Regions from separate parts of the Streptosporangium sp. NPDC050855 genome, predicted to be linked through region 4. Evidence: riboswitches for the same ligand, from Rfam matches in the RefSeq annotation. Region 4 holds a riboswitch; each other region holds the start of a gene.

Region 1 (7,022 bases), 360 kb from region 4:
CCCCGGGGCGCCCGAGGAGGTGCTGGCCTCGGAGATCCACACGTGGTGGACGAGCGGGTAGTCGACGAGCAGGTGCGAGATCGCGGCGCGCAGCGCGGGCAGGATCGGGTGGTCGCAGCGGCGGTAGCCGGGGTCCACCATCTGCATCGGGCCCGACAGGTGCGGCCGGGGTGCCGGGATCCACGAGGCGGCGGGCGCGGCGGGCACGGGGGTCCGCGGCCGGCCCTGCGGGGAGGCGGCCTGCCGCGAGGGGCCCTGCGGGTACGGGGCCTGCGGGGCCGCCGGGGGAGGGGTCTGCGGGTACGCCCCCGGGGAGGGCGTGCCCTGCGGGTACGCGCCCGGCGCGGAGGGAGCCTGCGGGTACGGGCTCTGCGGTGCCGCCGGGGGAGCGGTCCGCGGAAGCGCGGGCGCCGAACGCGAGACCGTGGCCATCGCCCCGGTCGCGTACGCGGTGGGGGTCGCGCTCGACAGCGCGGGGGTGGGCCCGCTGCGCGTCGAGAGCAGGTAGCGCTGGAGGTCCTCGATCGGCACGGCCGCGGCGGCCGGCCCGGCCGCGTCGATCACGATCTCCCGCACGCCGGTGACGCGCTGGATGTCGAGGACGGTGTCGGCGTCGCAGGCCGACAACGAGTGGCTGCCACGGTGCCGCGCGTAGGTGTCCGCCGAGGTGTATCCGAGCAGGACACGCTCACCCGCCTGGGTCGTGCCGAGCACGACGGAGCGGTCGGGTCGCACGGCGACCAGGAGTCCCCATTCCGCGAGCGCGGCCAGCAGCCGGTGCGGCTCGCCGTGCTGGGCGAGCACGGTGCCGAGAGCGGGGTTCCCGATGCTCATATGAGGAACGATAGGTAGTGGACCACGGCTTATCAGGGTAATCGCGAAGTTTTCTTGGGATCAATACCAAGTTGAATTTTGCAGGCATGGGATGCGACGACGGCGGGTAGCGCCCCCCGGTCACGGCCTACCCCGTCTCGGATCGCGGGACACTCGTGAACGCGTTCACAAGCGCCGATAGACTACGTGAGGTCCGTGCACCTCACCGCCTAGTAAGGATCTGCCTGTGAACAAGCCCGTCGTACTGGTCGCCGAGGAACTCTCCGAGGCCGGTCTCGCGGTTCTGGGCGCGGACTTCGAAGTCCGCCACACCGACGGCGCCGACCGCGCCCAGTTCCTGCCCGCCCTCGCGGACGTGGACGCCCTGATCGTGCGCAGCGCCACCCAGGTGGACGCCGAGGCGATCGCCGCCGCCCCCCGGCTCCGCGTGGTCGCCCGCGCCGGCGTCGGCCTGGACAACGTCGACGTGGAGTCGGCCACCAAGGCCGGCGTCATGGTCGTCAACGCGCCCACCTCCAACATCACCAGTGCCGCCGAGCACACCGTGGCCCTGATCCTCGCCTCCGCCCGCAACGTCGCCCAGGCCCACTCCGCGCTCAAGGGCGGCGAGTGGAAGCGCTCGAAGTACACCGGCGTGGAGCTGGACGAGAAGGTCGTCGCCATCCTCGGCCTCGGCAAGATCGGCCAGCTGGTCGCGCAGCGCCTCCAGCCGTTCGGCGTCGAGCTGATCGCCTACGACCCCTACCTGCAGCCGGCCCGCGCCGCGCAGATGGGCGTCCGCCTGGTCTCGCTGGAGGAGGCCCTGCGCGAGGCCGACTTCATCACCGTGCACCTGCCCAAGTCCAAGGAGACCATCGGCCTCATCGGAGAGCGGGAGCTGCACCAGGTCAAGCCGAACGTGCGCCTGATCAACGTCGCCCGAGGCGGGATCATCGACGAGAACGCCCTCTACTCCGCGATCAAGGAGGGCCGCGTCGCCGGCGCCGGCATCGACGTGTTCCCCAAGGAGCCGGTCACCGACAGCCCGCTCTTCGAGCTGGACCAGGTCGTGGTCACCCCGCACCTGGGCGCCTCGACCCACGAGGCCCAGGAGAAGGCCGGCACCCAGGTCGCGCGGAGCGTGAAGCTCGCCCTGGCCGGGGAGTTCGTGCCGGACGCGGTCAACGTCCAGGGCGGCGCCGTCGCCGAGGACGTCAAGCCGGGCCTGCCGCTGGCCGAGAAGCTCGGCCGGGTGTTCACCGCGCTCGCCGGTGAGGTCGCCACCAGGCTCGACGTCGAGGTGCGCGGCGAGATCGCCTCCCACGACGTCCGGGTGCTGGAGCTGGCCGCCCTCAAGGGCGTCTTCACCGACGTGGTCGAGGACTCGGTCACCTACGTCAACGCCCCGCTGCTGGCCAAGGACCGCGGTGTCACGGTCGAGCTGATCACCAGCTCGGAGAGCCCCGACTGGCGCAACGTGGTGACGGTCCGCGGCGTGCTCGCCGACGGCCGCGCGGTCTCGGTCTCCGGCACCCTGTCCGGGCCGAGGCAGATCACGAAGATCGTCGAGGTCAACGGCTACCAGATGGAGATCGAGCCGACCGACCACCTGTCGTTCTTCACCTACACCGACCGTCCCGGCATCGTCGGCGTGGTCGGCCGCATCCTGGGCGACCACTCGATCAACATCGCCTCGATGCAGGTGGCCCGGGACGTCAAGGGCGGCAAGGCCCTGATCGCGCTCACCGTCGACACCGCCATCCCGGCCGACGTGGTCGACCAGATCGGCGCGGAGATCGGCGCCGACAGCGGCCGTTCGGTCGACCTGACCGACTGACCGTCCCGGTCCGCCGGGTCCCCTTCGTGGGTGGCCGCGGCGCGCCGCGGCCCGCTCCCGGACGGACCGTCCGGGACCGGGCCGGCACCCGCTCGCCGTCTCGACATGTGAGAAGTGTGTACGCGGGGCGAGACGACCCTTTCGTCACCGGGTAACCTGATGGAGATGCGCCGGGTGTTCTCGCACTCCGCACCCGCCGCGGCGGGGCCTGACAGGGCAGGCCGGCGGCCCGCCACGGTGCCGTGGCGATCGCCGGCTCCGAGCCCTCCGCCCACCGGTCCGTGACCCGGACCGAGGCATCGGGCCCGGTCCGAGTCCTGACCGGAGTCTCGGCCACCTTCACAGCTCACCCGCGACCGAAACGAGACTCACCATGTACGAGATGTACTCCTGGAACCGCCCGGACGAGAACGAGGACGAGGCGGCCGACGCGATCCAGACCGCCCTGGACCGCCGCGACAACGGTGGCGCGCCCACCCGCTGACCCTGCCGGCCACCTGCCGGCCACCTGCCGGCCACCTGCCCGATCACGGCCGTGCGCCGGTCCGGGCCGGGCCGGCCGGGGCGGACGGCTCCGCGACGCTCGCGGCGGAGCCGCGGGGGCTCACCCGCCGACGGCGGATCCGGTCGCGTGCTCGATCCGCTCGGCCAGTTCGACCCCCTCGGGGTCGGGGCGCACCCCGCCGACGAAGGAGGCGTGCCGCCATGAGGCGAGCCGCTCCTCCTTGACCACGTCCCCGCTCCGCGGGGCGTGCACCATGTACCCGGGCTTCGTGATCATTCCGACATGCCCGAGACCCCGGAAGAAGACCAGGTCCCCGGGCCTGAGGTCCTTCCAGGCGATCTTCCTGGAGAACGCCTCGTACTGCTCGGAGGCGATGCGGGGCAGCGCGATCCCGGCGGCCCCATAGGCGCGGAGCATCAGCCCGGAGCAGTCGAAGCCGCCGCGGCCGGTGCCGCCCCACGCGTACGGCGTGCCGCGCTTGGACATGGCCCAGCTCAGGGCCTTCTGCCAGGCGGGACGCAGGGACGCGGCCCGCAGGGCGCCCTTCAGGGCGGGCATGCCGAGCGCGGGAGGCGCGGGGGCGGGCAAGGGCGAGGCGGCCAGCGCGGTGGCCGGGGTCGCGAACACCGCGGTCCCGGCGACGAGGACGGACGCGACGCGCGAACAGATCTTGCCGTACAGGGTCGTTCCTTCCATAGGGCCTGCCGGGTGAGCTGTCGGGCTCGGGCGTGGAGGCCGCCCTACGGCGCGCGGGCGCGCCGATTCGCCCCGAGGGATCCCGTCGCGGGCGGCCGGGAACGCGCTCCGGTCGGGAGCGGGGTTCCCGGGGCCCGGGACGATCCCGGAAAGAGTGGTTCCCCGGCTCCGTACGCATCGATAAGGGATGATCCGTACGAATTAGGCATCAACGTGAACGGTGAGGACCATAACGAAACCTCGCGAAACGGTCAACATAGGATAAAGACGGGCAAAGCGATCAGATGTACCCGAGGGAAATTCCGTCCGAGGCGTGAGACCGGTGTTCAAGCACCGAGACGGCCCGGTAGGGTGACCCCATGGATTCGCGTAACATCCGCCTGGCGGTCATCCCCGGGGACGGGATCGGGGTCGAGGTCGTCACCGAAGGGCTGAAGGTCCTCGAAGCGGTCGGCACGAAGGTGGAGACCACCACCTACGATCTCGGCGCCAAGCGCTACCACGAGACCGGTGAGACGCTGCCCGACGTCGTCCTGGAGGAGCTGCGCGGCTACGACGCGATCCTGCTCGGGGCGGTCGGCGACCCCAGCGTGCCCCCGGGCGTGCTGGAGCGCGACCTGCTGCTCAAGCTCCGCTTCCGGCTCGACCACTACGTGAACCTGCGGCCGGTCAAGCTCTTCCCCGGGGTGGAGACCCCGCTGGGCGGGGTCCGGCCGGAGGACATCGACATGATCGTCGTCCGCGAGGGCACCGAGGGCCCGTACGCCGGAGCCGGGGGCGTCATGCGTCACGGCACCCCGCAGGAGATCGCCACCCAGGAGTCGCTGAACACCGCCTTCGGCGTCGAGCGCGTGGTGCGCTACGCCTTCGACAAGGCGCTGTCGCGTCCCCGCAGGAGGCTCACCCTGGTCCACAAGACCAACGTGCTCACCTACGCCGGTGACCTGTGGGCCCGCACCGTCGAGAGGGTCGGCCGGGAGTACCCGGACGTCCAGACCGACTACTGCCACGTCGACGCGGCCTCGATGTTCTTCGTCAGCCAGCCCCGGCGCTTCGACGTGATCGTCACCGACAACCTCTTCGGTGACATCCTCACCGACATCGGCGCGGCGATCGCCGGTGGCATCGGCCTGGCGGCCAGCGGCAACGTCAACCCCGACCGCACCGCGCCGAGCATGTTCGAGCCGGTCCACGGCAGCGCCCCCGACATCGCGGGCCAGGGCAAGGCCGACCCGACCGCCACGATCCTGTCGGTCGCCATGCTCCTGGACCACCTGGGCCTGGACTCCGAGGCCGTCCGGGTCGAGCGGGCCGTCGCCGACGACCTGGCCGAGCGGCCGACCGGCCGGACCGGCCGGACCACCCGCGAGATCGGCGACGACATCACCGCCCGAGTAGCCGGCTGAGGAAGCCGCCCACCTCGACCCAGACGCGCCTGGCGGCTCACCGAGCCGCCGGGCGCGTTTTGGTTTTCCGCCCCGCTGACGGTTTTCGCTATCGATGCAGTAGTTTCCCGTTACCCGGTCCAACGCAGAATGGACGCAAGGGTAAGCCAGACACCAAGAGAAGGATCCGCGTCATGACCACCGCTCAGAAGCTCAGCTTCGACGTGCAGCTCTCCGACCACGCTCGCACCACGGACGAGCGTGAGCAGGTAATGGCGAGCCCGGGGTTCGGCCAGGTCTTCACCGACCACATGATCTCCATCGACTACACCGAGGGGGAGGGGTGGCACGACGCCCGGCTCACCCCGTACGGGCCGCTCGTCCTCGACCCGGCGACCTCGGTCTTCCACTACGGGCAGGAGCTCTTCGAGGGTCTCAAGGCCTACCGCCAGGAGAACGGCGCCATCGTGACCTTCCGGCCGGAGGCCAACGCCGCCCGGTTCAACGCCTCGGCGCTGCGGATGGCCATGCCCGAGCTGCCCGAGGAGACGTTCGTCGAGTCGCTGGAGCTGCTCGTCCAGACCGACCGTGACTGGGTCCCCACCACCCCGGGGCACAGCCTCTACCTGCGCCCCTTCATGATCGCCACGCAGCCCGCGCTCGGTGTCAACTACCCTTCCAGGACCTACCGGTACATGGTCATCGCCGGACCGGCCGCGGCCTACTTCGGCGGGGGCAAGGCCGTCTCGGTCTGGCTCTCCACCGAGTACACCCGCGCCGCCCCCGGTGGCACCGGGGCGGCCAAGTGCGGCGGCAACTACGCCGGGGCCTTCGTGGCCCAGCGCCAGGCCGTCGAGCAGGGCTGCGACCAGGTGGTCTGGCTGGACGCGGTCGAGCACCGTCACGTCGAGGAGATGGGCGGGATGAACCTGTTCTTCGTCTACGGCGACCGCCTGCTCACCCCGGCGCTGACCGGGACGCTCCTGCCCGGCATCACCCGCGACTCCATCCTCACCCTCGCCGGTGACCTGGGCCTGCGGGCCGAGGAGGGACGCCTGTCGATCGAGGAGTGGCAGAGCGGCTGCGAGTCGGGCGAGCTGACCGAGGTCTTCGCCTGCGGCACGGCCGCGGTCGTCACCCCGGTCGGCGCGGTCAAGGGCGCCGACCGCGCCTGGACGATCGGCGACGGCAACCAGGGCCCGGTCACCTCGAAGATCCGCGAGGAACTCGTGGGCATCCAGTACGGGTCCCGCCCCGACCCGCACGGCTGGGTCCACAAGATCTGCTAGCCGCCACCGGAAGGCCCGGTCCTCCAAGGCCGGGCCCTTCCGCGCGACGGGCTCAGCCCTCGGTCAGCCTGCCCGTGTCGATCGTGAGGTTCCACGGCGCGGGCAGTTCGAGCGGCTTGCCGAGCGACTCGGTGACCTCTTCGGCGTACCCCTCCGGGCCGGGTCGGCTGAGCAACCTGAACCGGTCCGCGAAGGTGTCGATCACGAGGTAGAGCGGGACGCCCGCGAGCGCGCAGGCACGCGGCTTGACCACGTGGTCGTCGTGAACGCTGCTCGGAGAGACGACCTCGGCGACCAGCAACGTGGCGTTCGCATGGATGTGGCTGGGATCCCAGAGAGGGGGATCGGGGGGCACGATTACCAGGTCGGGCTCGATGCGATCCCCCTGCACCTGCAGGAGGAGCTTGACCTGCGGATAGAGACGCCACCCCTTCTCCATGGAGAACGGCATGAGTTGTGCCGTCAGCTGGTAGACGACCTTGGCGTGGGCGATCGTG
Region 2 (7,022 bases), on a different contig from region 4:
TCCGCGGGGATGCCGCCGTCGTAGACGGTGATCCCGCGCTGCTCGGCGACCCGGGCCAGGTCGCCCGGGTCCTCGCGGCGGTGCGGGAAGTAGGCCACCGGCCCGTCCGCGCCCAGCCCGGCCAGCCAGGTGAAGTAGTGCTCCCGGTGGATCAGGCCGTTGCGGACCAGCGAGGTGCCCAGGACCACGGTCCGCTCCTGCGGGCGGGGCCTGCGCAGCGGCTGCGAGCGCAGCCAGGCGAAGTCGTGGGTGACCAGCTCGATCCCCCTGGCCCGTACGGCCTTCGCCAGGTCGGGGGCGACGGGCAGCGCGGTGAAGATCGAGAGCCGGCCGGAACGGGCGGCGGCGCGCAGCCGCAGTCCGGCCGCCACGCCCAGGACGGTCCTGAGCCGCCCGGCCCCGCCGCGTGCCCGCAGCAGGGGCGTGCCGGGCCTGCCGGTGATCAGCTCCAGGAGCCTGATCGTGGCCAGGCCGTCGTCGACGATCACGACCCGGCCGGGAGAGGCGGTGAGCCAGCGGAACTGGACCTTGCCGGAGAAGGCGTCGCCCAGCGCCCAGGTGCGTCCCCGGGGCGGCCGGGGCATGTCCGGGCGGGCCTCGGCGAGTTCGAGGCCCTCGGGCAGCCCCAGGCGTCTCAGCTCGCGTCCCGTCACCGCCAGGGGGCGCAGGCCCGCCCTGGGCACGAGGTGGCCGCGGGGGCCGAGCAGCCCCGCGTGATGGGCCTCCACGGCGCAGAGCATCTGCAGCGGAGACTCCACCCAGGCGACGGCCGAACCCTGCTCCCGCGCGTGGTCTCGGCCGTCCTCCACGCCGGGCGATGACCCGTTCACGACCGCCACACCGTAACCCGGTGGCCTTACCGGTCCGGGAACTGCGGGTGAACAGCGGACCACGCGCGCCAACTTGTGATCTTGCGTGGCTTCGCGCGGGGCGCCTGGCCGTTCCGTACACTGCCCGTACCTGAAGATCCACGCCGGGCACCGGCGGGTCGGCCGCGCGGGCCGCAGGGCCGTGCGGGAGCGGAGAGGGGCGAGCCATGTGGACGGCCGAGGACGTTCCCGACCTGACCGGCCGCACGGCCGTCGTCACCGGGGCCAGCGGGGGCATTGGCCTGCCGACGGCGCTGGAGCTGGCCAGGCACGGCGCCCGGGTCGTGCTGGCCGCCCGTGACCCCGGGCGGGGCAGGGCCGCGCTGGAGGCCGTCAGGGCCGAGGTGCCGGGGGCCCGGGTGGAGGCGGGGGCGCTCGACCTGGCCGACCTGCGGTCGGTGCGCGCCTTCGCCGAGACCGTCCGCGAGCCGCTGGACCTGCTGATCAACAACGCCGGGGTGGGGCTGATGCCCCGGGGGACGACCGCCGACGGCTTCGAGACCCAGTTCGGCGTCAACCACCTGGGGCACTTCGCGCTGACCGGCCTGCTGATGCCGCGCCTGCTGGCCGCCCCGGCGGCCCGGGTGGTCACGGTCTCCAGCGACGCGCACTCCGTCGGGACGATCGACTTCGACGACCTGGGCCTCGAACGCCGGTACGGCAGGTTCTCCTCCTACGGCCGTTCCAAGCTGGCCAACCTGCTGTTCACCCTGGAGCTGCAGCGCCGCGCCGACGCCTCGGGGGCGACCCTGCTCAGCCTGGCGACCCACCCGGGCACCACCGCGACCGGGATCCTGAAGACGGGCGTGCTGACCCGCCCCCTCAACGCCCTGATGCGCCTGGTGCTGCAACCGGCCGCCAAGGGCGCCCTGCCGTCCCTGTACGCCGCCACCTCCCCCGAGGTCACGGGCGGGCAGTACATCGGCCCGGGGCCGAAGGTGCTGCGCCCCTCGGCCCGGGCGACCGACCCGGAGGTGGCGGCGCGGCTGTGGGAGGTGTCGGAGGAGATGACCGGCGTGCGGTTCGGGGAGACCCGGCGGCTGCCGTGAGGGGTCGCCTCCCCGCTTGAACAGGGCATTGAGGAGGTTTTGAGAAGACTTTAGGAAAGATCGTCCGCCGCCCCCGCAGTTTTTACCATCGAAGGCCAGTTCGACAAAGGCGGTAGGTAAAGAGCCGCCCGGGGACCGGTCCTTCCCGACCCGTGACCACCGGGCCGGACGGCGGGCGGACGCGGGCCCGATCTCCGGATCGCCGGGGACACCGGGCTTTCCGGTCACCGCCCCGAAGAGGTCCGGGCGACGGCGAGGGCATGGGACGACCCGCGGGGAGGGTGATCCACTCCCCTCCCGGGGGCGCGGAACGGCATCCTCTACCCCTCTGACCAGGCGCTATCACCATGAGAAGGCAATGTGTCCTGCTTGTAATCGTCTGACCGGATGACGTAGGTTCATCCCGTTCATGGCAAATGTCTGGGTCTACCAAGGTCTGAGCATTGCCGTCACATTGCCCGACCGCGTCTCACCTGGGCGGACCCCCTCCGCCCCCGGTGAGCACGGCCGCCGAATCCGCGAGGTCTGCGGAACCGGGGAACCACGTTCCTGGGGTGAATCAACGCATACGTGCGTCGTAGGGCACTTCCCAGCCCGAACCCGTCAGCTAACCCGGTAGGCGGAATGGAAGCGACGCAAGGAGTCGAACCCCCATATGACCGAGCACCGCTCCACCCCCACCCCCATCATCCCCCGCCTGGCACGAATCGCCCTCGGCGCCTCCATCGCACTGACCGCGGGAGTCATGGGCCCCGCCGCCCAGGCCGACGGCCACGGCGCGCTGAACACCCCGCCCGCCGACACCAAGACCGCCGAGGTCTCCTCGGACTCCGGGTCCGCCAGGACCCCCCTGGAGGTCGTGGCCCAGCGGCTTCCCAAGGTCACGGCCGCGCAGGTGCTGAACCTGGCCGCCCAGCAGATCGGCGTCCGCGAGAACTCCATGGGCGGCGGGACCAAGTTCCACCAGTGGTACATGTCCTCCCCCCGCGCCCAGGAGACCGCCGCCCGCGACGGAGGCAACATCTACGGCTACGCCAACGCCCCCTGGTGCGCGATGTTCGTGTCCTGGGTCGGCGAGATGGCGGGCATCCGGCCCACGATGGGCTGGGACGCCTACACCGTCACCCACGCCAAGTGGTTCGCGCAGAACGGCCACTGGGGCACCACCCCCACCCCCGGCGCCGTCGTCTACTTCGACTGGGAGGGCGGCAAGAGCATCGACGGCATCGACCACGTCGGCTTCGTGAAGCACGACAACGGCGACGGCACGATCACCACGATCGAGGGCAACACCGGCAACGGTAACGTCGAGCAGCTCGTCCGGCCCATGTCCGAGGTCGCCGGCTTCGGCTACCCGGTCTACGCCGGCTGATCCGGCCCCGGCCGGCACCGGCCGGCACCGCGACTCACGCGGCTCACGGACTCACGCGACGGGGTCCGCACCAGGACCCTGTCAGGGTACGTGTCAGACCCCTCGCGCCCCCTCCCCCCTTCCCCTTCACACCCCCCGTCCATCCGCCCGTCGTCCCGGCCAGGCCGGGAGACGGGCCTCGTCATGCCTCCGGCGCCCGCCCGTCCCGCACGAGGGCTCCGATCGCGTACGGGCCGGCGTCTCCGGCGTCCCTGCATCTCCGGCGTCCCTGCATCTCCGGCGTCTCTGCGTCTCCGGCGTCCCCGCGTCCTCCGTGTCTCCCGCGCGGATGCCGTCCCGCGCGCGGGTGCGGCCGCGCGCCGGGCACGATCACCGCCCGGCCCCGCCACGGGCCGTCGTGTGCCGCAGCGTGCCGTCACGAGGCGGCGTATGCCGTCACGAGGCCGCGTACACGACCGGACGTCGCGCACGGTCACGCGCGGGGTCCGCCGCGCGGTGGTCCCGTCCGGTGCCGGTTCGTGGTAGGAGCGCGAAATGCCCTGACTGTATGCCCGTGTGATGGGAGCGCTCCCAAAACCCCATATGGGATGTATATCACCATTTAGGCGCCCCAGGACCCTCAAAACGCCTTCCATGTAACGGTTGAGTTTCGGTCTATTGACGTCCTGGTTGCCCATCGTCCACTCTTCGTGGGAGCGCTCCCAAAGCACATTGAGGAAAGACCGCATCGTGAGGCCGCGTTTGTCGGGGACCGGTACGCGATGTCACCTCCCAATGATTCGGGCGACCACCTGAGAGGGGTCCGGAATGTTGAACAACAAGCGGCAGGGCAAGCTGGCCGCCGTAGCGGTCATGGCGGCCACCGCCCTGGCCATCACGTCGTGCGGTTCCAGCGAGCCCGCCAAGCCCGCGGCCGGCGGTTCTTCCTCCGCCGCCGCGGCCGAGCCGGTGACGATCACCGTGCACACCTTCGGAGGTGGCGAGAACTTCGGCTATGACAAGGCCGTGGAGACCTGGAACGCCGCTCACCCGAACATCCAGGTCAAGTACCAGAACCTGACCGACCGGTTCGAGGACGTCTACCTGCCGCAGCTGCTCCAGCGTCTGCAGGCCGGCAGCGGCGCCGCCGACATCATCGCCCTCGACGAGGGCGCGATGGGCCTCATGAAGGCCCGTCCCCAGTTCTTCACGGACCTGGCCCAGTACGGGCTGGACAGCCGCAAGGCCGACTTCCCCGCGGCGAAGTGGGACAACGGCATCAACGCCGACAACAAGCTCTTCGCCCTCGGCACCGACATCGGCGGCATGACCATGTGCTACCGCAAGGACCTGTTCGAGAAGGCGGGCCTGCCCACCAACCGCGAAGAGGTCGGCAAGCTCTGGCCGGACTGGGCCGCCTTCATGGAGGTCGGCAAGAAGTTCCAGGCCGCCAACCCCGGCAAGAGCGACCCCAAGTTCCTCGACGGCCCGAACACGCTCTACAACGTGATCCTGTCGCAGGAGGCGCCGAAGAACGGCAACGTCGCCTACTTCGACAAGCAGAACCAGCTCGTCATCGAGACCAACCCCGCGATCAAGACGTCCTTCGACACGGTGAAGAGCTTCAGCGAGGCGGGCCTGACCGCCAAGCTCGCGTCCTTCACCCCGCCGTGGAACGCCGCCATCAAGAAGGGCGGCTTCGCGACCATGGGCTGCCCGGCCTGGATGCTCGGTGTGGTCTCCGGTGCGGCCGGTGAGGGCAACAAGGGCAAGTGGGACGTCGCGGCGGTGCCCGGCGGTGCCGGCAACTGGGGCGGCTCCTACCTGGCCGTGCCCAAGCAGAGCAAGCACCCCAAGGAGGCCGCCGAGGTCCTGAACTACCTCACCGGCAAGGAGGGCCACGTCATGGCCTTCCAGGAGGCCGCGGCCTTCCCGAGCTCCATCCCGGCTCAGCAGGACCCCGCGGTCGCGGACCTGAAGAACGAGTTCTTCAACGACGCGCCGACCGGCAAGATCTTCGGCGAGTCGGTCAAGGACCTGCTGCCGGTCTTCCTGGGTGAGAAGCACGCCCAGGTCAAGACCTCGGTGGAGAAGGTCCTGGAGGGCATGGACCAGGGTTCGGTCCCCTACGACCAGGCCTGGACCAAGTTCCTCGAGGCCGGCGTCAAGGCAGCGGGCTGATCCCCCTCCCGACCCGCATCGGCCCGGCGGCGGTGACCCCGCCGCCGGGCCGGTCGTCTGCCCCCGCTGAAAGGCTTTGACCGATGACACTGCACGTCGACTCCCCGGCCGCCCCGCCCCGGCCCGGCCCCGAGCGGCCGACGGGGCACCGCGGGCCGCGGCGCGGCAGCGGGTGGGCCCGGTTCGACCTCCGGGCGACCCCGTACTTCCTCGTCTCCCCCTACTTCCTGCTCTTCGCCGTCTTCGGCATCTTCCCCCTCGTCTACACCCTCTGGGTCTCGTTGCACGAGTGGGAGCTGGCCGGTGACAAGACCTTCGTCGGTGTCGAGAACTACATCGAGCTGATCACCGACGCCGCGTTCTGGAACGCGGTGATCAACACCCTCGGCATGTTCGTGATGTCGACGGTCCCGCAGCTCGTCCTGGCCCTGCTGCTGGCCAACGCGCTCAACAAGCGCATCCGGGGCCGGCTCTTCTTCCGCCTCGGCGTGCTGCTGCCGCTGATCACCTCCGTCGTCGCCGTCGCCGTCGTCTTCACCCAGCTCTACGGGCGCGACTACGGCATGATCAACTGGTTCCTGAGCCTCTTCGACGTCGAGGCGATCAACTGGCAGAACCAGAAGTGGTCCTCGTGGATCGCGATCTCCACGATGATCGACTGGCGCTGGACCGGCTACAACGCGATCATCCTGCTGGCCGCCATGCAGACGATCCCCAAGGACCTCTACGAGGCCGCCTCCATCGACGGAGCCTCGGCCAGGCGGCAGTTCTGGCAGATCACCTTCCCGATGCTGCGCCCCACGATCATCTTCGTGGTGTTCATCTCCACCATCGGCGGTCTGACGCTCTTCACCGAGCCGGTCATGTTCGACGGCAACCCGACGATGAGCGGTGGTGCCACCGGCCAGTACCAGACCGTGGCGATGTTCATCGTCAAGGAGGCGTTCCGTGACTTCGACTTCGGCTACGCCGCGGCCGCCTCGTGGCTGCTGTTCGCGCTGATCCTGCTCGGAACGCTCATCAACTACTCCTTCACCCGCCGTATCGGGGGATCCAAGTGACGGCCACCCAGCTCCAGCGCCCCCCGGCGCCCCCCAGGCGGCGGTCCTCGGGCGCGTCGGCCGCGCCGAACCGCATCTGGGACGCCGGTCCCATGACGAAGGTCGTGCTGGCCCTCGCCCTCCTGCTCTCGGCGTTCCCGATCTACTACATGTTCATCATGGCCACCCGGACCAACGAGGAGGCCATCGACGTCCCGCCGCCGCTGCTGCCCGGCGGCCACCTCGGTGAGAACATCCAGCGGCTGCTGTCCACCGAGGACGCCTACTTCATGACCGGCCTGATCAACTCGGCCATCGTCTCGGTCACCGTGACGGTCTCGGTCGTGCTGATCTCCACCCTGGCCGGCTTCGCCTTCGCCAAGCTCCGCTTCCGGGGCAGCAAGATCCTGCTGGGCCTGATCCTGGTGACGATGATGGTCCCGCTCCAGCAGATGGGCATCGTGCCGCTGTACGAGCTCATGGTCACCCTCGGCTGGACCGGCCAGCTCAAGGCCGTCATCCTGCCCTTCCT
Region 3 (7,022 bases), on a different contig from region 4:
CCACCTGCACCGTCTCGGCAAGACGGCCGAGGGCGGCTTCGGCTGCGTGGACGCGCCGGTGCCGCCCCGCGTGACGCGCCCCGCCGTACGGGCGCTGCTCGACCGCCTGGAACCGGCCCCCGCGGTGCTGCTCAACCGGCTGAGCGAGGTCCTGGCCTGCACGGCCGGGTACCGGCGGCTGGCCGGACCGGCCGGGCTGCTGGACGGCGATCCGCCGAACCTCGCCCGCTTCGTGTTCACCGACGAGCGGGCGCGGGCCGTCTACCCCGACTGGGACGAGGTCGCCGACGAGCAGGTCGCCGCCCTCAAGCAGGGGGCGTTCCGGACGGACCCGCACCTGGTGCTGCTCGCCGACGAGCTGGCCGTCACCGCCGGGACCGCCTTCACCGGGCGCGTGGAGACCCTGCCCGGCCTGCCCCGGGCGAGCGGCGTGCTGCGGATGCTCCACCCCGAGACGGGCGAGCTGCGCCTGGCGTACGAGACCCTGGAGCTGCCCGCCGACGACGACCAGCGCCTCGTCGTCCACCTGCCCGCCGACGACGCCACCTCCGCGGCGCTCGACCGTCTCACCGGCCACCCCGTCGGTGACCCCGTCGGTGACCCCGGGGACGCCCGTCCCGGCGGCCCGGCCGCGTCCCGCGCCGGTCGCCCCGCCGGTCTTTCGGAGGGCGCGGAGCGGGGTTAGGGGGTCTGCGCGGGCTCCAGCAGGCGGGCGAAGCGGGCCGCGGCACGTTCCCAGCTCCACTCGCGCGCGACCCACTCGCGCCCCCGTTCCCCCATGGCCCGCGCGCCGGCCGGGTCCTTGAGCAGGCCGGTCAGGGCCGCGGCGACCTCGTCCGGACGGGTCCCGTCGACCACCAGCCCGGTCTCCCCGTTCAGCACGGCGTCGGGGGCGCCGCCCGAGGAGCCCGCCACCACCGGCAGCCCGGTGGCGGACGCCTCCAGGTAGACGATGCCGAGCCCTTCGACGTCCACGCCGCCCAGGCGGGTGCGGCACGGCATGGCGAACACGTCTCCCGCGGCGAGGTGGCCGGGCAGCGCGGACTCCGGCACCGGGCCGACGATCCGGACCGCGCCGCCCAGCGGCCGGGCGAGCCGTTCCAGCGTCCTGCGGTACGGGCCGCCACCGATGATCAGGAGCACCGCGTCGGGGACGTCCCGCAGCACCGTGGGCCAGGCCCGCAGGAGCGTGTCCTGGCCCTTGCGCGGCACCAGCCTGGACAGGCAGACCACCGTCGGCCGGTCCCCCAGGCCCAGTTCGGCGCGGATCCGCTCCCCCCCGGCGCCGGGGTGGAACGTCCCGGTGTCGACGCCGGGCGCCAGCCGCACCAGCCTGCCCTCGGGGACCAGCCCGGCCAGCCGGCGCCGGGTGTACTCCCCCAGGTAGGTGACCGCGTCGGCCTCCGCGCCGATCCTGGCGAGGATCCCGCGGGCCAGCGGGATCCCGGCCCATCCCGCCTCGTGGCCGTGGGTGAGCATGACCACGCGGCGTGCCCCGGCCTCGCGCATCCTCGGCGCGAGCAGGCCCAGCGGCGCCGCCGCCCCGAAGACCACGGTGTCGCAGCCGAACCGGGCGACCAGGGCGGCGGCCCGGCGGGCCACCGCGGGCGAGGGCAGCATCAGCGACCCCGGGTGCCGCACCACCGGGTACGGCCGGCGCCGGTCGAAGGCGTCACCGCCGGGCCAGGCCGGGGCGTACACGACGACCGAGCCGGGCGGGCGGCGGGCCACGAGGCCGTGCACGAAGGACTGGATCCCTCCCGCGCGGGGCGGGAAGTCGTTCGTGACGACCAGGGTCCGGCTCACGGCTCGGGGAGACCGTTCAGCCGGGCCCAGGAGCGGGCCGCGGCGATGCGCTGCGGCGCCGCGGGGTGCGAGGCGTAGAGCAGGTGTTCGAGGGGGTCGGGCGACAGGTCCGAGACGTTGGTGGCGGCCAGGCGCCGCTGCATGGCGACGAACGTCGCCGGGTCGCGGGTCAGGTCCAGCGCGTGCACGTCGGCGCGGGCCTCGACCTGCCTGCTCACCACGTTCTGGGCCGGTCCCGACAGGACCGTGGCCAGGCTCACCAGCCCCATGATCAGGCCCGTGGCCCGCGGGTCGCCGAGGGCGGGCACCCCGGCCCGCCGCCGCAGGCCCGGCGCCGAGGCGACCGCGTACAGCAGGCACGCCCCGCAGGCCGCGCCCAGGCCGCCGACGAGCGTTCCCCAGAGCACGTCGCCCGCCTCGGCGTGGCCCAGCTCGTGCGCGACCACCAGCTCGACCTCGTCGGCGGGGGCCCGCAGCAGCGTGTCGTAGACGACGATCCTGCGGGTGGCGCCGAAGCCGGAGACGTAGGCGTTGAGCGCGGTGGTCCGCCGCGAGGCGTCGGCGACGAGCACGTCCTCCACGGGCACGCCGTCCCTGGCGGCCATGGCGAGCAGGTCGTCGCGCAGCTTCCCGGCCTCCATCGGCCTGAAGTCGTTGAAGATCGGCTCGATGAGCACCGGGTAGGCGAAGGACGCGCCCAGCGTCAGCGCGAACACCCCGGCCGAGGCCGGGATCCACCAGCGCCGGTAGCGCCGCGCCAGCGCGACCACCGCCAGGACCATGATCGCGGTCAGTGCCGTGCCGACGCCCGCGCTCTTGACCCGGTCGGCCGACCACGCGGGCCACTGCTGGGTGGACAGCCCGTACTCGCGCAGGTAGGTCTCCGACCACATCCCCAGCGGCCAGCGCAGGGCCGCCACCGCGGCCGAGATCACCAGCACGCCGAGCAGCACGCGCAGCCACCAGGGGCCCCGCAGCCGGTCGGCCAGCCGGGCGCCCAGCGGCGTGGCCACCAGCACCCCGGCCACGACCAGCGTCAGGCCCAGCGACAGGTACGCGGGAACGCTGACCAGCGCGTCGAACGCCTGGGAGCGGGCGATCTGCTCGGCGGTGAAGTCCCGCTCCGGGGAGGGGGCGACCTCGGGCGCCGCCGCGGGCAGGGCCCGCCAGGGCGTGGTGAACGCCACGACCGCCAGGGTGAGCGCGCCCAGGGCGGCCAGCGCCCACCCCGCCGACCGCGTGCCCGAGGGCGCGTCCGTCGTGCTCAGCGTCATCGCAGTTCCCTCCGGAGGTACTCGCGCCAGGCCCGGGTGAACTCGGCCGCCGACAGGCCGAGCGTGCTCCCGACATCGCTACCGTAGAGCCTCACCAACGCCTTCTCCCCGAAGCGCTCCGCGACGAGGCGGCAGGCAAGCCACGCCTCCTCGTAGGCCTGCGCGAGCCTCGGGGCGCCCGGGGCGAAATCGGCCGGTCCGGGGAGGCGGGCGGGCAGGGTCCCGGCGCGCACCTCCGCGGCCAGCTCGGCGGCGACCGTCCGCACGGCGATCCCGGCGTCGCGGTACCCGGCGTAGTCCGCGAAACCCTCCGAGAGCCACATCGGCACCCGGCCGCCGCGGGTGGCGCCGGTGGCCACGTGGGTGAGCTCGTGCGTGATCACCACGTCCCTGCCGGTCGCGGTGAGCCGGGCGTAGCCGGACGGCAGGACGATCACCCGGTCCGCGGTGGCCAGGGCGGCCAGGCCGCGGGTGCTTCCCGCCCCGGCGAGGGCGGCGGCCTCGGCGTCGGTGGCGGGGTGGAGGACCAGGGCCCGGACCGGTCCCCAGATCTCCGCGACGGTGCGCCGGGCCCGGTCGGCCGTGGCCGCCAGGTCCCGCAGGGCGGCGTGCGGCACGCGGTGGCCGACCACCACGGAGTGCCGGCCCCGCACGACGGTCGCGCCGTCCGGCCAGAGGCCGGCGGGGACATCGGGAACATCGGGAACATCGGGGACGCCGGGAACACCGGAGACCCCGGGAGGTCCGGGGACGGCGGGAGTGCGGCGGCCGGCGAGGGTGCCGAGGGAGTCCGGGACGCCGGGGAGGCCGTGCCGGCCGGCCGGGAGGGGTCCGGCCCCGGTGAGCGGGCCGGCGCTCAGCAGCGCCAGCATCCCGGCGAGCACGGCGCGGCGGCCTCGCGGGACGGATCCGCCCGGGTGGGACCCGTTCGGGACGGACATGTGAGCCGATGGTAGCCGACCGGACGGCAGCGGTCCCGTCCCCGCGGTGCGGGGACGGGACCGCTGTCACCGTTCGGGTTCAGGCTCCGGGCCGGGCCGCTCCCGCGAAGGAGGACCGGTAGTGCCCCTTCAGCTTCACGATCCGGACGGACTTGCCGCTGCTCGGCGAGTGGACCATCCTGCCCTTGCCGACGTACATGCCGACGTGGCCCTTTCCGCTGAAGAACAGCAGGTCACCGGGGAGCAGCTTGCTCCAAGGGACCTTCTTCTTGAGCGACCTGTACTGGCTGTGCGTGATCCTGGGAAGGGACACGCCGGCCGTGCGCCAGGCGTAGCGGACGAGCCCCGAGCAGTCGAAGGCTCCGGGACCGGAGGCTCCCCACCGGTACGGATCGCCGATCTGCTTCTTGGCCGCCGCGACGGCCTTGCCGGCCCGAACCTTCTGCAGTGCCGCCCTGCTCATCGTGGTCTTGGCCTTGGCCTTGGACTTCGTGGCGGTCCTGGCCTTGGTCCTGGCCTTGACCGTGCCCTTCGTCGTGGCCCGCCCGGTCTCCGTGCTCTCGGTCTGCTCGGAGACGCCGGTCGCGCTGCTGACCAGGATCTCAGGGGGATTGTCCGTCATCGCCTGCGCCGCCGTGGGTCCCAGGGTGACCGCTCCGGCTGAGGCGGTCAACGTGAGGGCGACGCCGCCTAGAGAAAGGCGGAAAAAGCGTGACAAACGGGGGTTGTACGGGGTGGTAGACAGGATTTCTCCTTGGTGCTTCCACTGATGCCTACCGGGTTAGCTGACGGATTCGGGCTTGGAAGATGCCCTACGGCACAAATGTGCCGATTCACCCCTGGCCACGGTGTGTCGGGCCTTTTGGGTCCCCGGTTCCATGCCTCCTGGCTGCACGGATTCGGCGGGCCGCCACGATGACGTCCGCCCCTTGCGGGGGCGCGGCGGCCGGCTGGATTTCTATGGACGAAGACGGCCCGGAGACCGTCGTTCACCGCGGCGGCATGGCTTGCACGTCGCGCAGCCAGAAGTTACTCCGATCGCCACGTTTCGGCAAAGGGTTCCCAGAAACGGAGGATCGAGAGGGCTTCTTGATCCTCCCGTTACCGCTGCGTGATGCCTATTTATGCGATCGAGATATGACTCTCGTCACATCGCCCTCCAAGCCCTGTGAATCGCGAGTTTTGTTATCTTCGTCACATCGTTCCGGCCCTCGCGGTGAGCGCGGGGGACGCCGTGGCCCGGGTCGCCGCGAGCGGCGTTCCCGGGCCCGCGGGCGACGGTTCAGCTCAGCCGCCGCTCGAGGTGGAACGTCACCTCGGCCCCGGCCTCGTGCTTGCCGATCAGCCTGCACAGCTCCGCCCGCAGCGGCAGCCAGTGCGGGCCGGCGCCCGAGGGCATCAGCGTGGCGGCGAACGGGTGACCGTCGACCGTCCCGGTGACCTTCACGGCCCGCCTCGTGCCGAGGAGCTCGGCCGAGCCCGGCACGGTCACGAAGGTGGCGAAGGCGCCGTCCTTCTCGATGGGGGCGGTGAAGGTGTGGCCGAGCGGCTGCGGGGTCGCGGGGGTGGGCATCGTCGTCTCCCTGGTCCTGTGTCGCGGCACGCCTCCGGGGGCCGGAGGAGGCCGATGGTCCGTCCGGAGAGAGGACTCCCGCGAGGGCGCGGAATCGTCGCCCGCGCGCGAGACGTCTTCACGGACCCCCACGGGCGCCGGTGGGCGGCCCGTCCGGGGGGCGAGCGGCCCAGACGGACCGGAGCCCCCTCGGGAGAGGGCGGCCCCGGGCACACGGGCCCTCAGGAGCGGACAGGCCCTCAGGAGCACGACGGGGCCCTCAGGGGCACACGAACCGCCCTGAGGGACGGACGGGCCCTCAAAAGCGACGGGCCCTCAGGGGCGGGCCCCCAGAAGCGACGGGCCCTCAGGGGCGGACGGCCCCGACGAGGCGGCGGCCGTAGGCCGACAGCGGGACGACCTTGACCACGTCGCCGGTCTGCGGGGCGTGCACGATCTTGCCGTCGCCCGCGTACATGCTGACGTGCCCCAGGCCCTCGCTGAAGATGAGGTCCCCCGGCTGCAGGTCGTTCAGCGAGACCTTGCGGCTCGCGCCCCAGCTCCACTGCTGCCAGGTCGTCCGGGGGATGCTGACCCCGCCGGTGCGCCAGGAGGCCTGCACCAGGCCCGAGCAGTCCCAGCCGCCGGGGCCGGTGCCGCCGTACTGGTAGGGCTTGCCCACCTGGGCGAAGGCGAACTGCAGGGCGGCACGGGCGTTGCCCGAGGCGGCGCCGGTGTACTGGATCCCGGCGCTGTCGGGGTCGCCCTGGCGGAAGGCGCCGAGCTCGCGCAGGAGCTTGGTCTGGACCTTGACCATCCTGTCGGCCTTGGCCTTCTCCTCGGCGAGCTCGTCGCGGGTCTCGTCGGCCTCGGCCAGCACCTCCTTGGCCTTGTCCCGGTTGGTCCGCAGCTCCTTGGTGGCCTGGTCGAAGGCGCTGAGGGAGCGGGCCCGGGAGGCGGCCATCTGGTCGGCGGCGGCCAGGCCGCTGAGCAGCGCGGCGGGGTCGGGCTGGACGACCATGCTCTCCCAGCCGGTGATCGCACCGGACTGGTAGCTGCTGACGGCCATCGAGACGAGCTCCTCGCGCAACCCGGCGACCCGCTCGCTCTGGCGGGCCAGGTCGCCGTTGAGCGTCCGGTACTTCTTCCTGGCCCGCTTCCACTTCTCGGCGGCCTGGTTGTACTTCTCCACGACCTGGTCGGCCTGCTCGTTCAGCTTGGCCAGCTTCTTCCTGGCCTGGGCGAGGGTGGGCTTGGGCTCCGCGACCGCTCCGCTCACCGGCACCATCAGCAGTGCGAGGGCGAGACCGGCCGCCACCGGTATCCGACTCAGTCCAACCGGCATGCCCGCCACGGCCACGTCAACGCCTCCCAGATACACAGACCTGCGGCGAATAGTACAGAAGAAGTAATGATTGGCTCACCTTTTCGTCGGGTTTGCCCCAAACA
Region 4 (7,022 bases):
GATCGACGACATGATGGTGACCACCGACGGCGGCCACCACGTGCTGAGGCCGCTGGAGACGCCCTTCGACGGCCCGCTCGTCATCTACGTCCGGCTCGACCGGGACCGCTCGAACCTCGCGCTGGCCCGGCACCGGCTCCAGGTGCTCTCCGGCCGTCTGACATCGACGTGAGCCCGTGCCGAGCGTCGAGAGCGTCCGCACTACCGGTACCCCCAGCGCCCGCAGTGCCCAGGGGGTCCTCGGCGTCCTCGACGGGCTCGCCGCCGACCGCGCCACCGGCTCGCTCCGCCTCGGCCGGGCGGGGGTCCTCTACCTCACCGACGGACGGGTCACCTACGCCCAGAGCGCGGCGGCCCCCCGGCTGGAGGACCTGCTCGTCACCGGCGCCGGGGTCCCCGCCGGGCTCCTGCGCAGCGTCAGGCGCGCCGCCGCGGCCGAGCTGCGGGAGGGGACGGCCCGCGGCCCTCTGGTCTCCGGTGGAGAGCGGCTGGTCGAGCAGGGCCTGCTGACCAGGGGCGAGCTGGAGTTCTGCGTGCTGAGCGCGGTGCTCGACGCCGCGTACTTCCTGCTGGGGACGACCACGGGCAGGCCGCGGTTCCGGCCCGGCGAGCGGCACTGGCTCGGGCCGCAGTGGCACGTCGACGTGACCGGCCTGCTTCGGGAGTGCGAGCGGAGGAGGGAACGGTTGGAACGGACCTGGCCGTCGGCGGAGCTGGACACGCTCCCGGTCGTCCCGCTGCGGCGCATCGGCGCCCAGCGGGTGATGCTGAGCCCGTTGCAGTGGGAGGTGCTGGTCGGCGCGGACCGCACCGCGACCCCGGCCGAGCTGGCCCGCAGGCTGGGCCGCCCCGCCTACTCGGTGCTGCTGGCCGTACGGCAGCTCGCCTCCTCGGGACTGCTCCAGAGACCGGCCTCGACTCCCGCTCCTGCTCCGGCCCCGCCTCCGGCCCCGGGCGCCGCTCCGGGTCCGGGTTCGGCTCCGGGGTCGGGGTCGGGGTCGGGGTCGGGGTCGGGCGAGGTTCCCGGCGAGCCCGACGCGCGGGATTCGCTGCCCAGGCGGGCCAGGGGCGCCACGGACATCCCGCACGCCCCGGCGGGTTCCATGCGGACGGCGGAGTGGCTGCCCAGGGCGAACGGGGACCCGGCCGACGTGAACCTGCTCATCCGGCTCAGGAACGCATTGGAGGCACTGACATGAGCCCGGTTCGATGCCGATAAGGCTGCGGACACCGAAGCTGATCGGAAGGAGGGTGCCGGTGGAACTGCGTGAGCAGGTACGCCGTGAGATGGCGCTGCTGCGCGAGCGCATCCCCGACGTCGACGGGAGCATCGCGAGCAGCGTCGACGGCCTGACCATAGCGAGCGACCTGAACGACGAGACCGAGCAGACCGGCGCGCTCTCCTCCGCGTTGCTGGCCCTGAGCCGTCGGATGACGGGCATGACCGGCAAGGGCGGCTTCGAGGAGACGCTGATCTCCGGCACCAACGGCCACGCGGCCCTCTACGCCGCCGGCCCCACGATCGTCCTCACAGTGCTGGCGCGCCCGGGGACCAACCTCGGGCTGCTCAGGCTGGAGGGCAGGAAGACGGCGGCCCGGCTGGCCGCCATCACCTCGCGTACGTCGATATCCCAGTGAACATCCAGTGAGCGGAGGCAGGAATGGGCAACATGGACATCTCTCTCAAGGAGATGATGGCGATCGACGGCGCCATCGGCGCGGTGATCGTCGACTACGGCAGCGGGATGGCGCTGGGCGCGCTCGGCGGTTCCAAGGACCTCGACCTTCAGGTGGCCGCGGCCGGCAACACCGAGGTCGTCAAGGCCAAGATGCGGACCATGGACTCGCTCGGCCTCAAGGACGGCATCGAGGACATCCTCATCACGCTCGGTACGCAGTACCACGTGATCCGCCCGCTCACCGGCCGGAACGGCAAGGGTCTCTTCATGTACCTGGCCCTCGACCGGAACCGGTCCAACCTGGCGCTCGCCCGGCACACCCTCCGGAGCATCGAGGAGAAGATCGAGGTCTGAACCTCCCGGCGCGTCCCGGGCGCACGTCCCGGCGGTCTGGGTTGCGGCGGTCTGGGTTGCGGCGGTCCGGGTTCCCGGAGCCCGTGTGCCGTCGGGTCGTTCGTCGACGGGTCGTCCGTCGGCGGCCGGGCCCCGGGGCGTACGGTCCCGGGCCCGGGACGCCGGGTCCTCAGCGTGCCGCGGCGGCGGCCTGGTCGGCGGAGCCGGTGAGCTCCTCGATCGCGTCGGCGAAGGCCGTCCAGAGTTCGCGGGGCAGGTCGTGGCCCATGCCGGGGAAGGTGAGCAGGCGCGCGCCCGGGATCGCCTCGGCCGTGGCGATCCCCCCGGAGACCGGGACGAGCTGGTCGTCCTCCCCGTGCAGGACGAGGGCCAGCACCGTCAGCTTCGCCAGCAGCGGGGCGCGGTCCTCGGAGGCCATGATCGCGGCCAGTTGCCTGGCGGTGCCCGGCGGGTCGTAGGCCCTGTCGTAGCTCAGGGCGGCGACCCTCGCGATCCGCTCGCGGTCGGCCGGGTAACCGGGTGAGCCGATGACGTCCCAGGTCGCGACGGCCCGCCGGATCGCCGCCTCGCGGTCGGGCGAGGGCGGCGACATGAGCGCGGCCATCGCGGCCTCGGTCGGGGGCGCCGCCCGCGGGCTGGGGGTGGACATGATCGAGGTGAGGCTGCGCACCCGGTGCGGGTGGCGGATCGCCAGCGACTGCGCGATCATCCCGCCCATCGAGACGCCCACCACGTGCGCGGAGTCCAGGCCGAGTGCCTCCAGCAGCCCCGCGGCGTCGTCGGCCATGTCGCCGACCAGGTAGGGGACCCGGCCGTTCCAGCCGGGTCCGGGTGCTCCGGCCTCGTGCAGGTGGGTGCTCTCACCGACGTCACGGTTGTCGAAACGCACCACGTGGTGCCCGCGCCCGGCGAGCAGCCCGCAGAAGTCCTCGTCCCAGTGGATCATCTGGGAGCCGAGTCCCATGATCAACAGGAGCGGGCGGTCCTCGGGGGAGCCGAAGGTGTCGTAGGCGATCTCGATGCCGTTCGCCCGGGTTCGCAGAGTCGTCATGGCACTCCTACCGTGTTGATCCTGCGAAACAGAATGCCATTCTGTAGAGGATCCGGCACCGGCGGGGCCGGTCGCGACGACCGGCTACCAGACGACGGCGCCCGGCTCCCGCACGCTCAGCCCGGCCGCGGAGAGGGCTTCGGCCATGACCTTGGGCTTGGCCGACATCGGCGCGGCGCTCACCTGCTCGGTCCCGGTGACCTTCTTCGGCCGTCCGGACTTGGCCAGCACGGTCTTGGGCGGATCGGCCGGGTTGGGGTCCTTGCGGCCCCAGGCACCGGTGGAGAAGGCCACGGGGTGGTTCTTCCTGCCCACGCCGTCGCCCCACCGGGTGATCACGTACTCGACGTCGATGTGGCCCATGCCACCGTTGCCGTCCACACCGAGCGTGCCGGCGTTGAAGGTGCCGCCGGTCAGGTCGGCGAAGGTCTTGGCGTCGATGTCGAGCATGATGCCGCGGTTGGAGGGCACCCCGGGGCCGCGGTCGCCGACGAAGAACTTGGCCCGCTTGCCCTTGTAGAGGATGTAGCCCTCGGTGAGCAGCGGCCAGCTCGGGCTGGCGATCATGCCCTTCTGCATCGGCTTGCCACTGGCCGGCAGGCCGGTGTCCCCGGCGCGGCCGGAGGAGTCGTCCCAGAAGTAGGAGGCGCGGGTGGATCCGTGGAGCAGGACTGCCTCGACGCCGTCCTCGGGGCCGCTCACCGCGGAGGTGGTGGCGGCGGCGAGGGACGGAGAGGCGGGGAGTGCGGAGGCGACGCCCGCGGAGGCGAGCACGCTCACCCCGACGAGGGCGGCTGCGGCCAGGCGGTTCTTGTGCATGCCAAAGAAGAGGTTCATGGGGGAAAGGCTCTTTCGCGAGGGAACGGGGCTACCGCGTGCGACACGCCGAAAAGGGGCGCACGGGCGAGGGCGCGCTGTCGGAGAAAAGGCGTAACCGGACGAACCAGTCGTTACGCAGAGCGCTGCCTGGAAATGCCGCGATCAGGCGCGGCGCGAAAGGTACGGGGGATGGGGGACGGGGGGCAGGGGAAGGTTCAGGTGGTCGGCGCGGACAGGGGGTGCACCGACGCGGTGACGCGGTCATCCATGAGGGGGTCTCCTCTCCATCTCGTCTACCGGGTTAGCTGACGGGTTCGGGCGGTGGAGTTGCCCTACCGCCGCATGAGCGGCGGATTCACCCCGGAAAATGGGTCCCCGGTTCCCGCGGCATCCGGCCTGCGGGATTCGACGTCGGGCGGTCGCTCCCTCTTGTGAAGGGCAGGTCACCGGCCGATAACAGGGGACACTACCCACGAGAACCAGACAAAGCAAAGCAAAGACCACGAAAACCCCAGAAGATCTACCTTGTTGGCAAAAAGTCCCCTAAAGCACTCAACATCCAGGATTGCTCGGACGGGCGTCTCGCGGCCCCACAGGCCCGCCCGCTACGGGGATCGCGGCCCCCCGGCCCCGGGACGGCTCAGTCCCACCAGAACGACCAGGCGTTCCTGCCCTTGATCTGCTCGGCGTAGTCGATGAGGGTCCCCGCGCCCTGGATGATGCTGTCGGGGCAGAACGTCCAGTGCTCCGCGGCGACCTGCAGGGCGTGCTCGAAGGTCGTCGGCGGGGCCGCCACGCTGACGTCGAGGGTGTTGAACCCCATCCCGACCACCCGCACCCCGAACCTGTCCTCCCAGCTGCGCACGACGGCCGCGAGCGGGACCATCCACTCGTTGTGGTTCAGCGCGCCCTGCCAGCCCATGACGGCCAGGGCGTCGGCACCGCGGTCGACCGCGACGAGCCCGAGCGGCGTCCTGCGCTCGGCCACCATCCCCGCGTACCAGTCCGCGACCACCCCGGGGTCGGCGGCGAGCCTGCCCGCGGGGGCCGGGCCGGGGCACTCCGGGCCGAAGGGGTCGAGCAGTTCGAGCTGGTCGACGTGGGCCCTGGCGATCCAGTCGGACCACACCTCGGCCATGAACGCCTCGACGTGGTAGTTGTCGATCTCGGCCGCCGCGTCCGGGGCGATCTGACCGGCCGACCAGGGCTGGACGGAGTCCTCCAGCAGCACCGGCCACAGCCCCGACCGCTCGTGCTCGGCCCGCAGCCGCGCCCAGTACTCCCCCGAGACCGTCACCTCGCTGAGCCAGAAGGCCGGACGGTGACGGATCGCGAGCTGAGCGTAACCGGGGTCGGGCCAGACCAGCTCACCCGGCGGCAGGTCCACCGAGAGCCTCCTGCCCTCACCTCCGCTCATCCCGCGAGCTCCGTCGGCTCCGTCGGCGAACAACTGGCGCAGAACGGGCGGAAGCTTCCCCTGCTCGCAATCGTTCATCTCTACCGATCCGATCCTGACCACGGATCAATTTTGGCCTGTCAAGCACCCCGAGGGACAGTTGTGCCCTGGACCGAGCAAAAATTAGAGGAAGATCCATGCCGCTCGACGGCCGTCCGGTAGAGGACGTTATGCTGCTCGATGGCCGCGAGAAAGCGCTATCCACTCCCTTGACCTGGTATTCGGCGTACCGGATCATCCCGGGAGGACCGGCGGACGGCCGGGTACGACCGATCACCGACCCCGCTGCGTGAGGAGCCCCTTCCATGACCGACCTGGTCACGCTCGGCGAGAGCATGGCACTGTTCAGCGCGCGGCGCACCGGCCCGCTCAGGCACGCCCGCGACTTCGGGCTGGGCGTGGGGGGCGCGGAGTCGAACGTGGCCATCGGCGTCTCCCGGCTCGGCGGGCGCTCGGCCTGGATCGGCAGGGTGGGCGACGACGAGTTCGGGGAACTGCTCCGCTCGACGCTGGCGGGCGAGGGCGTCGACGTACGGGGGATGCGGGTCGACCCGGACACGCCCACCGGCCTGATGATCAAGAGCAGGCGCACGGCCGAGGTGGTGGACGTGCGCTACTACCGCTCGGCGAGCGCCGGATCCCGGCTCTGCCCGGCCGACCTGGACACCTCGATGATCCGTTCGGCCCGCGTGCTGCACGTCACCGGCATCACCCCGGCCCTGTCGGCCTCCGCCGCCGAGGCGGTCCGGGCCGCGATCGCCGAGGCCCGCGACGCGGGGGTGACCGTGTCGATGGACGTCAACTACCGCCGGGCACTGTGGACGCCCGCCGAGGCGTCCGCCGTGCTGCGGGAGATCGTCCCGACGGTGGACGTCATGTTCGCGACCGAGGCCGAGGCCCGGCTGGTCGTGGAGGGCAACGACCAGCTCGCCCTGGCCCGCGCCCTGGCCGACCTCGGCCCGCGCCACGTCCTCGTCAAGCGCGGCTCGCTGGGCGCGATGGAACTCTCCGACGGCGTCGTACGGCACGCCGAGCCGCACCGGGTCACCGAGGTCGACCCGGTGGGCGCCGGGGACGCCTTCGCCGCGGGCTGGATCGCCGAGACCCTCGCGGGAGCCGATCCACAGGAGCGCCTGGCCACGGCGTCGGCCGCCGGGGCCTTCGCGGTCACCGCCGACGGCGACTGGGAGAGCCTCCCCCGCCGCTCCGACCTCGGCCTGCTGCGCCCGTCCGGCGACGCGGTCAGCCGCTGAGCGGCCTCACCGCGCCGACCGGCACCGACCCGCACCGACCCGCACCGACCGGCGCCGACCGGCTCGTCGCGCCGTACGACGCGAAGGGCCCGCGACGGCTCGTGAGGCACCCCTACGGCTCGAAGATCACCAGCGGGTGCCGCCAGGACATCTCCAGCACGACCCGGCACACCTCCCCGGCCCGGGGGAAGACCGCGCTCATCAGCACGAAGTCCTCCCCCACGCTCAACGGCTCGGACCACGGCGAGGTCGCGTAGTTCTCGGCGGTCAGGTCGGGGAAGACCGACGTCAGCTCCTCGTAGAAGGCCGCCACCTCCGGGCTCGGCTCGCCGCAGGCGATCTCGCTCCCGGTCCGGAGGAGGTACCGGCGGAGGGCCTCGGCCGCGGTGAGCGGTTCGGTTCCGAGCCAG

What was found. A riboswitch is a leader RNA that binds a small molecule or an ion and turns the genes downstream of it on or off. The one in region 4 is predicted to bind cyclic di-AMP.
Region 1: another riboswitch for cyclic di-AMP. It lies ahead of ACIBCT_RS07170 (C40 family peptidase); the one in region 4 lies ahead of ACIBCT_RS05465 (hypothetical protein).
Region 2: another riboswitch for cyclic di-AMP. It lies ahead of ACIBCT_RS17025 (CHAP domain-containing protein); the one in region 4 lies ahead of ACIBCT_RS05465 (hypothetical protein).
Region 3: another riboswitch for cyclic di-AMP. It lies ahead of ACIBCT_RS27635 (C40 family peptidase); the one in region 4 lies ahead of ACIBCT_RS05465 (hypothetical protein).

Annotation. Positions count from the first base shown of each region.
Region 1 is NZ_JBITFY010000002.1:438,031-445,052, reverse strand. It holds gene ACIBCT_RS07180 (hypothetical protein) at 1-834, opposite strand, end outside; gene serA (phosphoglycerate dehydrogenase) at 1,061-2,650, shown strand; gene ACIBCT_RS07170 (C40 family peptidase) at 3,255-3,851, opposite strand; cyclic di-AMP (ydaO/yuaA leader) riboswitch at 3,839-4,069, opposite strand; gene ACIBCT_RS07165 (3-isopropylmalate dehydrogenase) at 4,211-5,257, shown strand; gene ACIBCT_RS07160 (branched-chain amino acid aminotransferase) at 5,431-6,525, shown strand; gene ACIBCT_RS07155 (Uma2 family endonuclease) at 6,578-7,022, opposite strand, start outside.
Region 2 is NZ_JBITFY010000007.1:311,265-318,286, forward strand. It holds gene ACIBCT_RS17015 (hypothetical protein) at 1-830, opposite strand, end outside; gene ACIBCT_RS17020 (oxidoreductase) at 1,037-1,918, shown strand; cyclic di-AMP (ydaO/yuaA leader) riboswitch at 2,417-2,555, shown strand; gene ACIBCT_RS17025 (CHAP domain-containing protein) at 2,574-3,290, shown strand; gene ACIBCT_RS17030 (ABC transporter substrate-binding protein) at 4,098-5,450, shown strand; gene ACIBCT_RS17035 (sugar ABC transporter permease) at 5,534-6,511, shown strand; gene ACIBCT_RS17040 (carbohydrate ABC transporter permease) at 6,604-7,022, shown strand, end outside.
Region 3 is NZ_JBITFY010000015.1:85,275-92,296, forward strand. It holds gene ACIBCT_RS27615 (helix-turn-helix domain-containing protein) at 1-685, shown strand, start outside; gene ACIBCT_RS27620 (glycosyltransferase family 4 protein) at 682-1,806, opposite strand; gene ACIBCT_RS27625 (M48 family metallopeptidase) at 1,803-3,080, opposite strand; gene ACIBCT_RS27630 (hypothetical protein) at 3,077-4,021, opposite strand; gene ACIBCT_RS27635 (C40 family peptidase) at 4,101-4,643, opposite strand; cyclic di-AMP (ydaO/yuaA leader) riboswitch at 4,777-4,936, opposite strand; gene ACIBCT_RS27640 (DUF1905 domain-containing protein) at 5,304-5,594, opposite strand; gene ACIBCT_RS27645 (NlpC/P60 family protein) at 5,941-6,918, opposite strand.
Region 4 is NZ_JBITFY010000002.1:76,952-83,973, forward strand. It holds gene ACIBCT_RS05440 (roadblock/LC7 domain-containing protein) at 1-172, shown strand, start outside; gene ACIBCT_RS05445 (DUF4388 domain-containing protein) at 177-1,199, shown strand; gene ACIBCT_RS05450 (roadblock/LC7 domain-containing protein) at 1,258-1,638, shown strand; gene ACIBCT_RS05455 (hypothetical protein) at 1,662-2,033, shown strand; gene ACIBCT_RS05460 (alpha/beta fold hydrolase) at 2,203-3,084, opposite strand; gene ACIBCT_RS05465 (hypothetical protein) at 3,169-3,921, opposite strand; cyclic di-AMP (ydaO/yuaA leader) riboswitch at 4,179-4,324, opposite strand; gene ACIBCT_RS05470 (DUF4253 domain-containing protein) at 4,544-5,320, opposite strand; gene ACIBCT_RS05475 (sugar kinase) at 5,665-6,612, shown strand; gene ACIBCT_RS05480 (hypothetical protein) at 6,725-7,022, opposite strand, start outside.